2 linked regions of the Thiosocius teredinicola genome follow. The protein of the gene in region 1 interacts with the protein of each later gene in a pairwise test. Links are inferred from orthologs where the notes say so. Each region holds a gene or a part of one and is shown on either strand. Other genes may lie near its edges.

Region 1 (6,714 bases):
GGATGGAGGAATGTACTGATTCAATCAGTACATAATTATTCTCTAATATAAGATCCGAATGGTCAATTATTAATAGAATTTATCGAGGTGTCAGTTGAGATTTGAGCGTCTGGGTCAGGATGGCGATGCGCGCCGTAGCCGCCTGCATTTTGGCCGCGGGACCATCGAGACCCCCGCATTCATGCCGGTCGGCACCTACGGCACCGTCAAGGCCATGACGCCGGAAGAGCTGGAGGGCCTGGGCGCCGAGATCATTCTCGGCAACACCTTCCACCTGTGGTTGAGACCCGGCACCGAGGTCATTCGAGCGCATGGCGATCTGCACGATTTCATGCACTGGGAGCGGCCGATTCTGACCGATTCGGGCGGTTTCCAGGTGTATTCGCTCGGCCAGATGCGCAAGATCACCGAGCAGGGCGTGCATTTTCGCTCGCCGGTCGATGGCGCCAAGGTGTTCATGGGGCCGGAAGAGTCGATGCAGATCCAGCGTGAGCTGGGCTCCGATGTCGTCATGATCTTCGACGAGTGCACACCCTATCCGGCGACCGAGCAGGAGGCGCGCGACTCGATGGAGCTGTCGTTGCGCTGGGCGCAGCGCAGCAAGGCGGCTCACGCGGGCAACCCCAATGCGCTGTTCGGGATCGTTCAGGGCGGAGTGTTCACCGCGCTGCGCGAGCGATCGCTGCAGGGGCTCGCGGAGATCGGCTTCGACGGCTATGCGGTCGGCGGTCTGTCGGTCGGCGAACCGGCGGACGACCGCTGGCGCGTGCTCGATTACCTCGCAGACCGCCTGCCGGCGGATCATCCTCACTATTTAATGGGTGTCGGCACGCCGGAAGACATTGTCGAGGCGGTGCGCCGTGGCATCGATATGTTCGATTGCGTGATGCCGACGCGTAATGCCCGCAACGGCCACCTGTTCACCCACGACGGGGTGGTGCGCATCCGCAATGCGGTGCACGAGAGCGATACGCGGCCGCTCGACGAGGCCTGCGACTGCTACACCTGCCGCAACTACAGCCGTGCCTACCTGCGCCACCTGTTCCGCTGCAACGAGATCCTCGGCTCACGCTTGAACACGATCCACAACCTGGCCTATTACCAGGCCTTGATGCGCCAGATACGCGCGGCAATCGAGAACGGAACCTATTCCAGCTTCCGCGATGATTTCTACGCACAGCGCGGTTTGCCCGTCCCCGTCTGAGCTATGGCATAATCTTGCGCCTTTGTTAAGCGCGGCCGCCAGGTCGCCAGATTCGACGGGAGCGCACGATGAGCTTTTTTATATCCGACGCAATGGCTCAGGCTCCGGCACCGGGTGCCGGCGGCGATGGGGGCATGTCGATCATCTTCCTGATCGGGATGTTCGTCATCATGTACTTCTTCCTGATCCGTCCGCAGGTCAAACGCCAAAAAGAACACAAAGCCATGGTCGGTGGCTTGAAAAAGGGCGATGAGATCCAAACTATGGGTGGTCTGATGGGCAAGATCACCGAACTCGGCGAGAACTTCATGAAAGTCGAGGTCGCCGACAATGTCGTCGTCACGGTACGCAAGTCGGCCGTCGAGGCGGTAATGCCCAAAGGCAGCCTAAAAGAACTTTAAACGCCCGCATGGCCTGCCCTGCGCAGGCCAACTCTCACACGAGTTTCACGGAAACCCATGCTGAACCAATACCCCTTGTGGAAGAACCTGCTGGTCGCCTTTGTGCTGCTGGTGGGGCTCCTGTACGCCTTGCCGAATGTCTTTTCACAGGATCCCGTCATCGAGGTATCCGCTGCGCGCGGCGAGAAGGTCAGCGAGACGACCAAGATGGCCGTGGTCAACGCCTTGCAGCGCGCCGACGTGCCGATCAAGGCCGACAAGATGCTCGACGATGGCCGCTTGCAGATCCGGTTCAGTGATTCCGAAGACCAGCTCAAGGCACGCACTGTCGTCGCCAAGGCCCTGCCGCCGGATTACACCTCGGCCTTGTCGATCTCACCCGATCTGCCGGGCTGGATGAGCGCGATCGGTGGTCGGCCGATGAACCTCGGCCTCGACCTGCGCGGCGGTATCCACGTGCTTATCGACGTTGACATGGAGGCGGCGATCGAGACCGCGGTGGAGCGCTACTCGGGTAGCGTTAAGACCGCACTGCGTGGCGAGACGATTCGCTACGTCAGCGTCAAGGAATCCGGCACCTCGATCGAGGTGCGCTTCAAAGACGCCCAGACGCGCGACCGCGCCGAAGAAGTGCTTGGCGAAGAACTGCGCGATCTCGATATGTCTTCCGCCGACGAAGGCGGCAGCTATTTCATTCGCTTGGTGATGTCTCCCGACCGCGAGCGCGAAGTGCGCAAGCTGGCGCTGTCACAGAACATCACCACGCTGCGCAACCGCGTCAACGCACTCGGCGTGTCCGAGCCGATCATTCAGCAGCAGGGTGATCGTCGTATCGTCGTCGAACTGCCCGGCGTGCAGGATCCGGCGCAGGTCAAGGGCCTGTTGGAAGCGACTGCGACGTTGGAATATCGCCTGGTGCACGCCGGTCCGGCCGAGGCGATCGAAGCGAAGGCCTCGGGTCGTGCGCCGGCCGGCTCGAAGCTGTATGCCGAGCGTGACGGCACACCGATCCTGCTGAAACGCCAGGTGATCGTGACCGGTGACCAGATGACCGGCGCGTCGTCCGGCTTTGATCAGCAGTCCGGTCAGCCGGCGGTCATCGTCAATCTCGACAGCAACGGTGCGCGCCGCATGCGCGATACCACCACCGACAATGTCGGCAAGCCGATGGCAGTCGTCTTCAAGGAAAAGCGCACCGTAAGCCGTGATGCCGAAGGCAAGCCGGTAAGGCAGTGGGTCGAAGAGGTCATCAATGTCGCGACGATCCGTGAGCCGTTCGGCGCACGTTTCCAGACGACCGGCCTGGACAGCCCGCAGGAGGCACACGAACTCGCGCTGCTGTTGCGTGCCGGTGCGTTGGCCGCGCCGATCGAGATCGTCGAAGAACGCACGATCGGCCCGACCCTCGGTCAGGACAACATCGACCAGGGCATGATCTCGGTCGCGGTCGGCCTGCTCGCCGTCATGATTGTCATGGCGATCTATTACAAGGCTTTCGGACTGGTGGCAAACCTGGCGCTGGTCGCCAACCTCGTGTTGATCGTTGCGGTCATGTCCATCCTGCAGGCCACGCTGACCGTGCCCGGTATCGCCGGTATCGTGTTGACCGTCGGTATGGCGGTGGACGCCAACGTGCTCATCTACGAGCGCATTCGAGAGGAACTCGGGGTGGGGTCGACACCACAGGCGAGTATCCATTCGGGTTATGAGCGGGCCTTCAGCTCGATCCTCGACGCCAACGTCACCACGCTCATTGCGGCGGTCGTACTGTTCTCGGTCGGTAGCGGGCCCGTGCGTGGTTTCGCAGTAACGCTTGCGGTCGGCATCCTGACCTCGATGTTTACTGCGCTGCTCGGCACCCGGGCCGTCGTGAACCTGATCTACGGCGGTCGGCGTGTGCAGAAACTGGCGATCTAGGCGCGGAGAAGTCTGATGGAAATCGTAAGCAAGAATCTCAACATCGACTTCATGCGCGTACGCCGCGCGGCGGTCATCTTGTCGATCCTCTGGTTGATCGCCGCGGCGGCGGCCATCGCGATCCGCGGTCTGAATTTCGGCATCGACTTCACCGGCGGTACGTTGATCGAGGTCGGTTACCAGCAGGACGTACAACTCGACTCCGTTCGCCAGGCGCTGGCCGACGGTGGTTTCGATGGTGCTACCGTGCAGCGTTTCGGTACCCCGCGCGATGTGCTGATCCGTGTCGCGCCGGATGCCGCGAGCGAGGAGAAGAACAGTGCCGAGGTCAGTGACCGGGTGTTGCGCGCGCTCAGCGCCGCGGCCGATGGCGAAGTCGACATGCGTCGCGTCGAGTTCGTCGGGCCGCAGGTCGGCGATGAACTCACCGAAGACGGTGCGCTGGCGGTGCTGGTCGCCTTGATCGCCATCCTGATGTACGTCGCCATGCGCTTCGAGTGGCGCTTCGCCGTCGGTGCGGTGGCTGCGCTGGCACACGACGTGTTGTTCACGGTCGGTTTGTTCGCGCTGTTGCAGATCGAATTCGATCTACAGGTGCTGGCGGCGGTGCTGGCGGTAATCGGTTACTCGCTGAACGACACCATTGTCATCTTCGACCGGGTGCGTGAGAACTTTCGCAAGATGCGCAAGGGCACGCCGGCATCGATCGTCAACGCCTCGATCAACCAAACGATGGCGCGAACCATTATGACCTCGGGTACGACCCTGGTGGTGTTGCTGGCGCTGTTCTTCCTTGGTGGCGAGAACGTCTACGGCTTCTCGCTGGCATTGATCGTCGGTGTCTTGGTCGGTACCTACTCGACCATCTATGTCGCCTCGGCGGTTGCCTTGTGGCTCGGCGTCAGCAAGGCCGACCTGATGCCGGTGAAGAAAGAAGACGTGGTGGACGATCGCCCCTGAATGCACACAACGGGCGGCAGCCGTTGTGCCGCCCTGATCGAGTCATCGGCAGCACTGAGCACTGTAGGCTGACATGCGTATTCTCTACCATCACCGCACCCAGGCCGGCGACGCTCAAGGTATCCATATCCGCGAGATCATCGGCAGCCTGCGGGATAGCGGCCACGAGGTGAACGAGGTCGCGTTGGTGCTCAGTGATGCACCCAAACCGGCGACCGGTGACGCCGATGCCAAGCCTTCGATGCTGAGTCGCTTGAAGGATAATCTGCCCGACCTGTTCCGCGAGTTGGCCGAGATCGGCTACAACCTGGTGGGTTTCTTCAAGCTGCTTTCGGCGGCGCGGCGCATCAAGCCCGATTTCATCTACGAACGTTACGCGCTGTTCAATTTCTCCGGCGTGCTGGTTGCGCGTGTGTTGAAGATCCCGGTCATCCTCGAAGTGAACAGCCCGCTGGCGATGGAGCAGGCGGACCTCGGTCAGCAGAAGCTCGGCGGACTGGCGCGCCGCGCCGAGCGTTGGATCTGCAATCACGCGACGGTCGTTATTACGGTCTCGACTCCGTTGAAACAGATCCTGGTCGACATGGGTGTCGAGGCCGAGCGAATCGTGGTGATGAGTAACGGCGTCGATCCGGAGCGTTTCCACGGTCGGCGCGATGCCGGTGACGCGGTGCGTGCGCGTTTTGGTCTGGACGGTAAACGCGTTGTCGGATTTGTCGGCTGGGTGCGCGAATGGCACGGCATCGAAGATCTGGTGCGCGGCATGCCCGACTGGCCGGCCGATCTCGGCGACGTACACCTGCTGGTGATCGGCGATGGTCCCGCGCGTGCCGACATCGAAGCGGCCGCCCGAGCGGTCGGCGTCGCCGAGCGTGTGCATGTGACCGGCGCAGTCGAACACGCGCAGATCGTTGAGTATCTCGCCGCGATCGATGTGGCGCTGCAGCCGGCTGCAACTACCTACGCCTCACCGATGAAGATCTTCGAATACCTGGCAATGGCCAAGCCGGTGGTTTCGGTCGACCAGGGCAACACGCGCGAAATCCTGACCGAAGGCGAGAATGCGCTGTTCTTTCCGCCCGGCGATCGCCCCGCGTTCGTCGATGCCGTCAAGGACATGTTCTCCGATCAGCAGCGGCTCGAGCGCATGAGCGAAGCGGCGCGCAACACGATCTTCAATCGTGAGTACCTGTGGCGGCGTAACGCCGAGAAGGTCGTCGACCTGGCCGCAGCGCATCGTCCGCACGATTGACCGCCGTTATGAAGATACTGACGTTCAGCACGCTGTATCCGAATTCGCGCCAGGCATCACACGGCATCTTCGTCGAGAACCGTCTGCGACAGTTGCTCGGCTATGCGCCCGAAGTCGAGGCCCGGGTGATCGCGCCGGTGCCCTGGTTTCCGTTTAAACACCCGCTGTTCGGCGAATATGCCAAGTTCGCCGGCGTCGAAAAAACAGAGACGCGCCACGGCATTGACGTGGTTCACCCGCGCTACCTCGTCATCCCGAAGATCGGCATGGGGTGGACGCCGGGTCTGCTCTATCGCGCCGTCCGGCCCTATGTGCAGGCGGTGCGCGACCAGGGTTTCGATTTTGACCTGATCGATGCGCACTATTTCTATCCTGACGGTATAGCGGCGATGCGGCTGGCACAGGAGTTCGGCCGACCGTTCACCGTGACCGGAAGGGGTACCGACCTCAATCTGATTCCACAATATGCCGGGCCGCGCGAACAGATCCTCGAGGTCACGCGCGAGGCCGCGCACATGATGACCGTTGCCGGCGCGCTCAAAGATTATCTGCGTGAAATGGGGGTAGCCGATGATCGTGCGACGGTGTTGCGCAACGGTGTCGATCTAAACTTCTTTCAGCCGCCGAGCGATCGCAGCACATTGCGCGAGGCCGTGGCCTACACGCAGCGACCGACCCTGCTGTCGGTCGGTCATCTGATCGAACGCAAAGGGCATCACCTGGTCATCGAGGCGATGCAGCAACTGCCGGAGTTCGATCTCGTGATCGCCGGCGATGGCCCGGAGGCGGCGGCGCTGAAGCAGCTGGTTGAACGCATGGGTGTGCAATCGCAGGTGACGTTCGCCGGGCGGCTGGGGCAGGAGGCTTTGCGACAGCACTACCAGGCGGCCGATGCGCTGGTCCTTGCGTCCAGCCGCGAGGGTTGGGCGAACGTACTGCTCGAAGCCATGGCCTGTGGCACGCCGGTGGTCGCGACGCCG
Region 2 (6,821 bases), 560 kb from region 1 along the record:
CGAAAATCTAGCGACGTTGTTGGAAAGTGCGCTGGCCGCGTTGGCCGCAGCAAAAGACCTGCGCGCACTCGATGAAGTGCGGGTTCAGTATCTTGGCAAAAGCGGTTTGTTTACCGAACGCCTGAAGCAGCTGGGCAAGCTGCCACCGGAAGAGCGCAAGAGTGCCGGCCAGGAAATCAACAAGGCCAAGCAGGCGTTTCAGGCCGAGTTGGAATCGCGCAAGCAGGCGATTGAAGACGAGGTGTTGGCACAGCGCCTTGCCTCTGAAACGATTGACGTGACCTTGCCGGGCCGCGATGTGGCATCCGGTGGTTTGCATCCGGTCACGCGCACCATGCAGCGCATCCAGGCGTTCTTCGCCAGTGCGGGCTTCGAGGTAGCCGAAGGCCCGGAGATCGAAGACGACTTTCACAACTTCGAGGCGTTGAATATCCCCGCGCATCATCCGGCACGCGCGATGCACGACACCTTCTATTTCGACGAGCATCTGCTGCTGCGCACCCATACCTCGCCGGTGCAGATCCGTCATATGAAAGACGCGCAGCCACCGATGAAGGTGATCGCGCCCGGCCGCGTGTATCGCTGCGATTCTGATCTGACGCATACGCCAATGTTCCACCAGGTCGAAGGCTTTCTGGTCGATGAACAGGTCAGCTTTGCCGATCTCAAAGGCATTCTGAATGCCTTCCTGCACAGCTTCTTTGAACGTGACGATCTCGAAGTGCGTTTTCGCCCGTCGTACTTCCCGTTCACCGAGCCGTCGGCCGAAGTGGATATCCAGTGTGTGATGTGTAGCGGCGAAGGTTGCCGCGTGTGCAGTCACACCGGCTGGCTCGAGGTGTTGGGCTGCGGAATGATTCATCCGGAGGTATTCCGTCACGTCGGTATCGATAGTGAGAAGTACCTCGGCTATGCCTTCGGCATGGGTGTCGAACGCCTGGCCATGTTGCGTTACGGCGTCAACGACCTGCGATTGTTTTTCGAGAACGACCTGCGATTCCTCAAGCAGTTTGCCTGAGCATCCGCTGTGCGTTCATCGATATCGAATTGAGTTAGGAAAGAACAATGAAATTCAGCGAAGCATGGCTGCGCGAATGGGTTAATCCCGACATCTCCACGGACCAACTGGCCGATCAGTTGAGCATGGCCGGCCTCGAGGTCGACTCGGTTGAACCGGCGGCGCCAGCGTTTACCGGTGTCGTGGTCGGCGAGGTCTTGAGCCGTGAGCAACATCCGGATGCGGACAAGCTCAGCGTCTGCTCGGTCAACATTGGCGCCGATGCGCCGTCACAGATCGTGTGCGGTGCGCGCAACGTGGCCGCTGGCATGAAGGTGCCGGTTGCGACGGTAGGTGCGCGCCTGCTCAATGACTTCAAGATTAAGAAGGCGAAGCTGCGCGGTGTCGAATCGCTCGGCATGATCTGCTCGGCATCTGAACTCGGCCTTGCAGAGACGTCCGACGGCATCCTGCCGCTGCCGGCCGATGCGCCGGTGGGCAAGGACTTCCGCGATTATCTGTCGCTCGATGATGCCTGCATCGATGTCGACCTTACGCCTGATCGTGCCGATTGCCTCAGCGTTGCCGGTATCGCGCGCGAGGTGGGTGTACTGAACCAGGCGGCGTTGACCGCGCCTGACATTACGCCCGTGTCGCCTTCGATCGACGATCAGTTCGCGGTAATGGTCGACGCCCCCGCAGCATGTCCGCGTTACCTGTGCCGCATCGTGCGTGGTATCGATGCCGCGGCAGCGACGCCGGATTGGATGGTCGAGAAGCTGCGGCGCGGCGGCGTGCGTGCGATCTCGCCGGTGGTCGATGTCACAAACTATGTGATGTTGGAGTTGGGGCAGCCGATGCACGGCTTTGACCTGGGAACACTCGCCGGCGGCATCAAGGTGCGCATGGCAGAGCCGGGTGAGAAGCTCACGCTGCTCGATGGCAGCGAGGCCGAGTTGCGCAGCGACACGCTGGTGATCGCTGACCATGAAAAGCCATTGGCGATGGCCGGCATCATGGGTGGCGAAGGCTCGGGTGTGACCGACGCGACCAAAGACGTGCTGCTCGAATCGGCGTTCTTCGCCCCGCTGGCGATCGCCGGCAAGGCGCGCAGCTACGGCCTGCACACCGATTCGTCGCATCGCTTCGAGCGCGGCGTGGACTATGAGCTGCAACGTACGGCGATTGAGCGCGCGACAGCCTTGCTGACAGATATTGTCGGTGGTCAGGCCGGACCGATCACCGAGGCGGCGTCGGTCGATGATCTGCCGAAACAGCAGGCGATCGCTTTGCGCAGTGAGCGTATCGTCCGTCTTCTCGGCGTGCAGGTCGACGATGCAACCGTTGAGGACATCCTCAAACGTCTCGGCATGGCGGTGGCGTCGACTGATGGCGGTTGGAAGGTCACTGCGCCGAGTGCGCGTTTCGATATCTCGATCGAGGCGGACCTGATCGAAGAGGTCGGTCGAATCTATGGTTATGCGAACATCCCGGCCAGCCTGAGCTCGGCGCCGGTCAGTGTCGCTGTCCGCCCCGAGGCTGAGTTCAACCTCGCGGCCGCGAAGCAGATGCTGGTACATCGCGGTTACCAGGAAGCGATCACCTACAGTTTTATCTCGCCGGAGTTGGCCGAGGTGATCACACCCGACGTCGAGCCAATTGTGCTGGCCAATCCGATTTCGGCCGACATGGCGAACATGCGCGCCAGTATCTGGCCCGGATTGGTACAAACGCTCAAGCACAACCTGGCCCGTCAGCAGAGCCGCGTGCGCCTGTTCGAGAGCGGACTGACCTTCATCCGGCGCGAAGGTGAGCTAGAGCAGCATCCCAAACTGGCGGGGCTGATCTTCGGCCCGGCCCAGGTACCGCAGTGGGGTACTCCGCCGCGAAATGTCGATTTCTTCGACATCAAAGCAGATTTACAGTCTGTGTTACAACAAGTTAGCGAAGATACTGAATTTAGTTTCGAGATTTGCGAGCATCCAGTGCTGCATCCCGGGCAAGCTGCCCGGATTACGCGCAATGGCGAGTTCGTCGGTTGGATCGGGGCGCTGCACCCAGCGGCACAGAAGGCGCTGGATGTGCCGGCAGGCGTCTATCTGTTCGAAATCGACCTGTTGCCGCTGCGCACCGGCGGCATTCCAAAGTTCGAGCCGTTGTCGAAGTTCCCGGCGATTCGGCGCGATTTTGCCCTGGCCCTGGCCCGTGAGGTGTCGTACCAGGCCGTTCTCGACGTGATCCGTGACGTTGCCCCGCCGGTCGTCAGAGACATCCAGTTGTTTGATGTCTATACTGGAGAGAAATTAGATTCCGGTCTAAAAAGCCTTGCTTTGAGCTTGATTTTACAGGAATCTTCCCACACGCTTACGGATGCTGAGGTAGAAGACGCCACAGGTGTCGTTCTGAAGGCACTCGAAGCGCGTTTGTCGGCGAAACTGAGAGATTGAAGCAATGGCACTCACCAAAGCAGAAATGGCAGAACACCTGTTTGAAGAGTTGGGGCTGAACAAGCGCGAAGCCAAGGACATGGTGGAGATGTTTTTTGAAGAGATCCGCCTGTCGTTGGAGAACGGTCGGCAGGTGAAACTTTCCGGTTTCGGAAATTTCGACCTGCGTGAGAAGAAGCAGCGCCCCGGCCGGAATCCGAAAACCGGTGAAGAGATCCCGATTTCGGCGCGTCGCGTGGTCACGTTCCGTCCCGGCCAGAAACTGAAGGCTCGAGTAGAGGCATATGCTGGATCCCAACAGCAGCAACATTGAACTACCCCCGATACCGGGCAAGCGCTACTTCACGATCGGTGAGGTCAGCGAACTCTGCCAGGTGAAGCCGCACGTCTTGCGTTACTGGGAGCAGGAGTTCCCACAGCTCAAGCCGGTCAAGCGGCGCGGCAACCGACGTTACTATCAGCGCCATGACGTCGAGATGATCCGCAACATCCGTAGCCTGCTGTACGAACAGGGTTTCACCATCGGTGGCGCCCGTCAGCAGTTGTCCGGAGAAGGTCACAAGCACGAGGCGCCGACAGCGCAGGTTCAGGCGAGTCCGGATTCCATCAAAAAGCTGCGCAGCGACCTCGAAGAACTCCTCGAAATCCTGAAAAGCTGACCAGGAATTGCTTCATTGACAAAAAAGCGCCGCATCCATAGGATGCAGCGCTCGCATTTCGGAGCGTAGCGCAGGCTGGTAGCGCACCACAATGGGGTTGTGGGGGTCGGAGGTTCGAATCCTCTCGCTCCGACCAAATCTAAAAGAAGCTGCCGAAGGGCGGCTTTTTTATTGTCCAGAAGAAGCCACGATTCGAACCTCCGACATCAAAATGGCTGGTTCGACAAGGACCGGAGGTCCGCAGAACGGCCGAAGGCCGATAATCCTCTCGCTCCGACCAAATCTAAAAGAAGCTGCCGAAGGGCGGCTTTTTTATTGTCCAGAAGAAGCCAAGATTCGAACCTCCGACATCAAAATGGCTGGTTCGACAAGGACTGGAGGTCCGCAGAACGGCCGAAGGCCTATTGAAGAAACCCACTTACCTTCGACAACAACAACTCTTCGTCGATCGGCCTGTGCATGTACTCGTCGGCGCCGGCGGTGTTTGCCTTCGCCAGTTGCTTCTCGCGATCGTTGGCCGATATCAGAATCACCGGGATGCGTTGTGTTTTGGTGTCGGCTTTGAGTTGCTCGCATACCTGCACGCCATCCATGCCGGGCATGTCGATGTCCAGAAGAATCAGGTCGGGGCGCAGGCTGTGTGCGATGTCGACACACTCGTGTCCGGTCTCCAGTGTCACGATATTGCAGTGATTGCGTAGCGACTCACTCATCTGCTGCAGGTGGTTTTGATCGTCGTCGACGATCAACACGGTTTTGTGCGGTTGCTCTTTGCGCGCATAGACGCGATTGCGACCTTGTTGTTTTGCCTGATAAAGCGCCTTGTCGGCGGTTGCGACCAAGGTCTCGAGATCGGCGCCGTTGATTGAATCGCTACAGGCCACGCCGACGCTGGTGGTGACGAATTGTCCGGTGCTGGAGGATTCGTGTGGGATTTTCAAATCTTGTACGGCTTCGCGAACTGCGTTGCCCACCGTGATCGCGCCATCGAAGTCGGTGTCGGGCAGCAACACGATGAACTCCTCACCGCCGTATCGCGCGACGATATCGTCGGGTCGATGCACGCGCGATTTGATCGCCTGTGCGACGCGCTGCAGGCAGTCGTCACCCGCCGGGTGGCCGTATCGATCATTGAACTTCTTGAAATGATCGACATCCATCATCAAGACCGAGGTGGGGCGGTTGTAGCGGTTGACCGACGACCATTGTTTGGCGGCCAGCTCATCGAAGGTACGGCGGTTGTACAGCTGGGTCAGGCTGTCGCGCTGACTCAGTGCTTCGAGCTCGGCGTTGAGCGCGTTCATTTGGTTGCGCATCGTCACGATGCGTTCCATTGCGCGAATCTTGGCGTTGAGGATCACCTGGCTGATCGGTTTGGTCAGGTAATCGTCGCCGCCGGCCTCGATGCCTTCACAGACGCTGTTGTCGTCGGACTTGCCGGTCACGAAGATGATCGGTACCCAATGGTCGCCGAACCATTCGCGCATCAAGCGCGTGGTCTCGAAACCGTTCAGTCCCGGCATCTCGACATCCATGATGATCAGATCGAAGCTGTCGTTTTCGATCAGCTGCAGCGCCTCTTCGCCGGTCTTTGCCACCACGGCCTTGTGTTGTGCCTGTTCGATGTACGAGCACAAGGCGTGGCGCAGGGTGGCGCTGTCTTCGACGAGCAGAATCTTCACGTTAAGTAGGATTCCCTGTGCCGGCTTTGCAGATGCCGAAGAACACTACCGCTGTCAGCGCAGCGTCGACGAAACAGCCGCCTTCCTCGCGCGGCGATCGGCGCGCGCCGATAGCGCGCCAGGCATGACTGTTTGAATTCGAGATGGCCATTGAAGAGGGAACTAGGGTCTTTCTGAACATGGATTTGCTGCACCTGTTTTTTCGGTATGTCAGCGCAATTCTTGAACAGTTCCGAGGCGCGCGATTCGCATTCTTGGATGCCCGACAGGCGCGTCTTTACATCTCAGTCCGGCAGGTGGACGACGGGCATGAATCACCTCTGAAGATTGTTGCCGAGACGCAGGGTTGCAGGTGTGTGATCCATCATGAAATGCGTTGAAAGTGCCGTTTCGCAAGCGCCAAGTCGCCCGATAACCGCCGTTGACGGGGTTATCGGGCAATGCTGGGCCTGGGCTACTTGGCAAAGGTGTATTCTTTTTTCTCAGCGAGTTTGCCGACGGTGTCTTTGATCGCGTCGTTGAATGTCTTTTTGTCGTTGTGCTGACTGGACTTGCGCTGCGCCTCGACAAACGCCTCGCGTTCCTCGCTGAGTTTCAGGATCTCACGCTGCAGCGACTCGCGTTCGGCCTTCTTCTCTGCGACAAATGCTTCGCGTTGTGGTTTTGACATGGACTGCATGGGTTCCGGCAGTGCCTCGGTCTCGACGTCGTCGAGATCCACTGAACCGCTTTCCATTGCATCGACGAGATCCCAACCGGTATTGCGGTATACGGAAGAGGCTTTCGCCTTGGCGCGTTTCGCCAGATAGGCTTGGGATACATCCGCTGACTTCGAGTCCTGAACGCGTTGCCGTTCCTGGGCCGATTTGCCTTGTTTGCCAAACGCGATATAGGTGTCGTTGAGTTGTTGGTTGAGGCGAGCGATCGCCGCGTCTTGGGGGGCGTCGACGTGGGCGATCTGCTGGTTGTGATCGATGCTCATGAAACTGCCGCCGGAAAGCTGTGCACCCTGCATCCAGCCGGTCGCGATACCTTC

The links.
Region 2: the proteins of secD (region 1) and pheT interact in binary tests that used the Escherichia coli proteins (3 or more experiments, as listed by UniProt). The link is inferred for Thiosocius teredinicola from one-to-one orthologs.

What each region holds. Positions count from the first base shown.
Region 1 is NZ_CP019936.1:1,362,184-1,368,897, forward strand. The notes cover bases 1,190-4,093. They hold secD (protein translocase subunit SecD), read left to right. Parts: upstream 1,190-1,665; coding sequence 1,666-3,522; downstream 3,523-4,093. Other genes in these bases: tgt (tRNA guanosine(34) transglycosylase Tgt), read left to right, coding at 1,190-1,204; yajC (preprotein translocase subunit YajC), read left to right, coding at 1,273-1,605; secF (protein translocase subunit SecF), read left to right, coding at 3,538-4,093. Outside these bases: more of tgt, read left to right, coding at 95-1,189; more of secF, read left to right, coding at 4,094-4,482; B1781_RS06700 (glycosyltransferase family 4 protein), read left to right, coding at 4,556-5,734; B1781_RS06705 (glycosyltransferase), read left to right, coding at 5,743-6,714. UniProt on the Escherichia coli protein: Part of the Sec protein translocase complex. Interacts with the SecYEG preprotein conducting channel. SecDF uses the proton motive force (PMF) to complete protein translocation after the ATP-dependent function of SecA.
Region 2 is NZ_CP019936.1:1,924,984-1,931,804, forward strand. What follows is about bases 744-3,754. They hold pheT (phenylalanine--tRNA ligase subunit beta), read left to right. Parts: upstream 744-1,065; coding sequence 1,066-3,444; downstream 3,445-3,754. Other genes in these bases: pheS (phenylalanine--tRNA ligase subunit alpha), read left to right, coding at 744-1,018; B1781_RS09275 (integration host factor subunit alpha), read left to right, coding at 3,449-3,754; B1781_RS09280 (MerR family transcriptional regulator), read left to right, coding at 3,729-3,754. Also shown: more of pheS, read left to right, coding at 1-743; more of B1781_RS09275, read left to right, coding at 3,755-3,757; more of B1781_RS09280, read left to right, coding at 3,755-4,103; B1781_RS09290 (diguanylate cyclase), read right to left, coding at 4,505-5,785; B1781_RS09300 (vWA domain-containing protein), read right to left, coding at 6,240-6,821.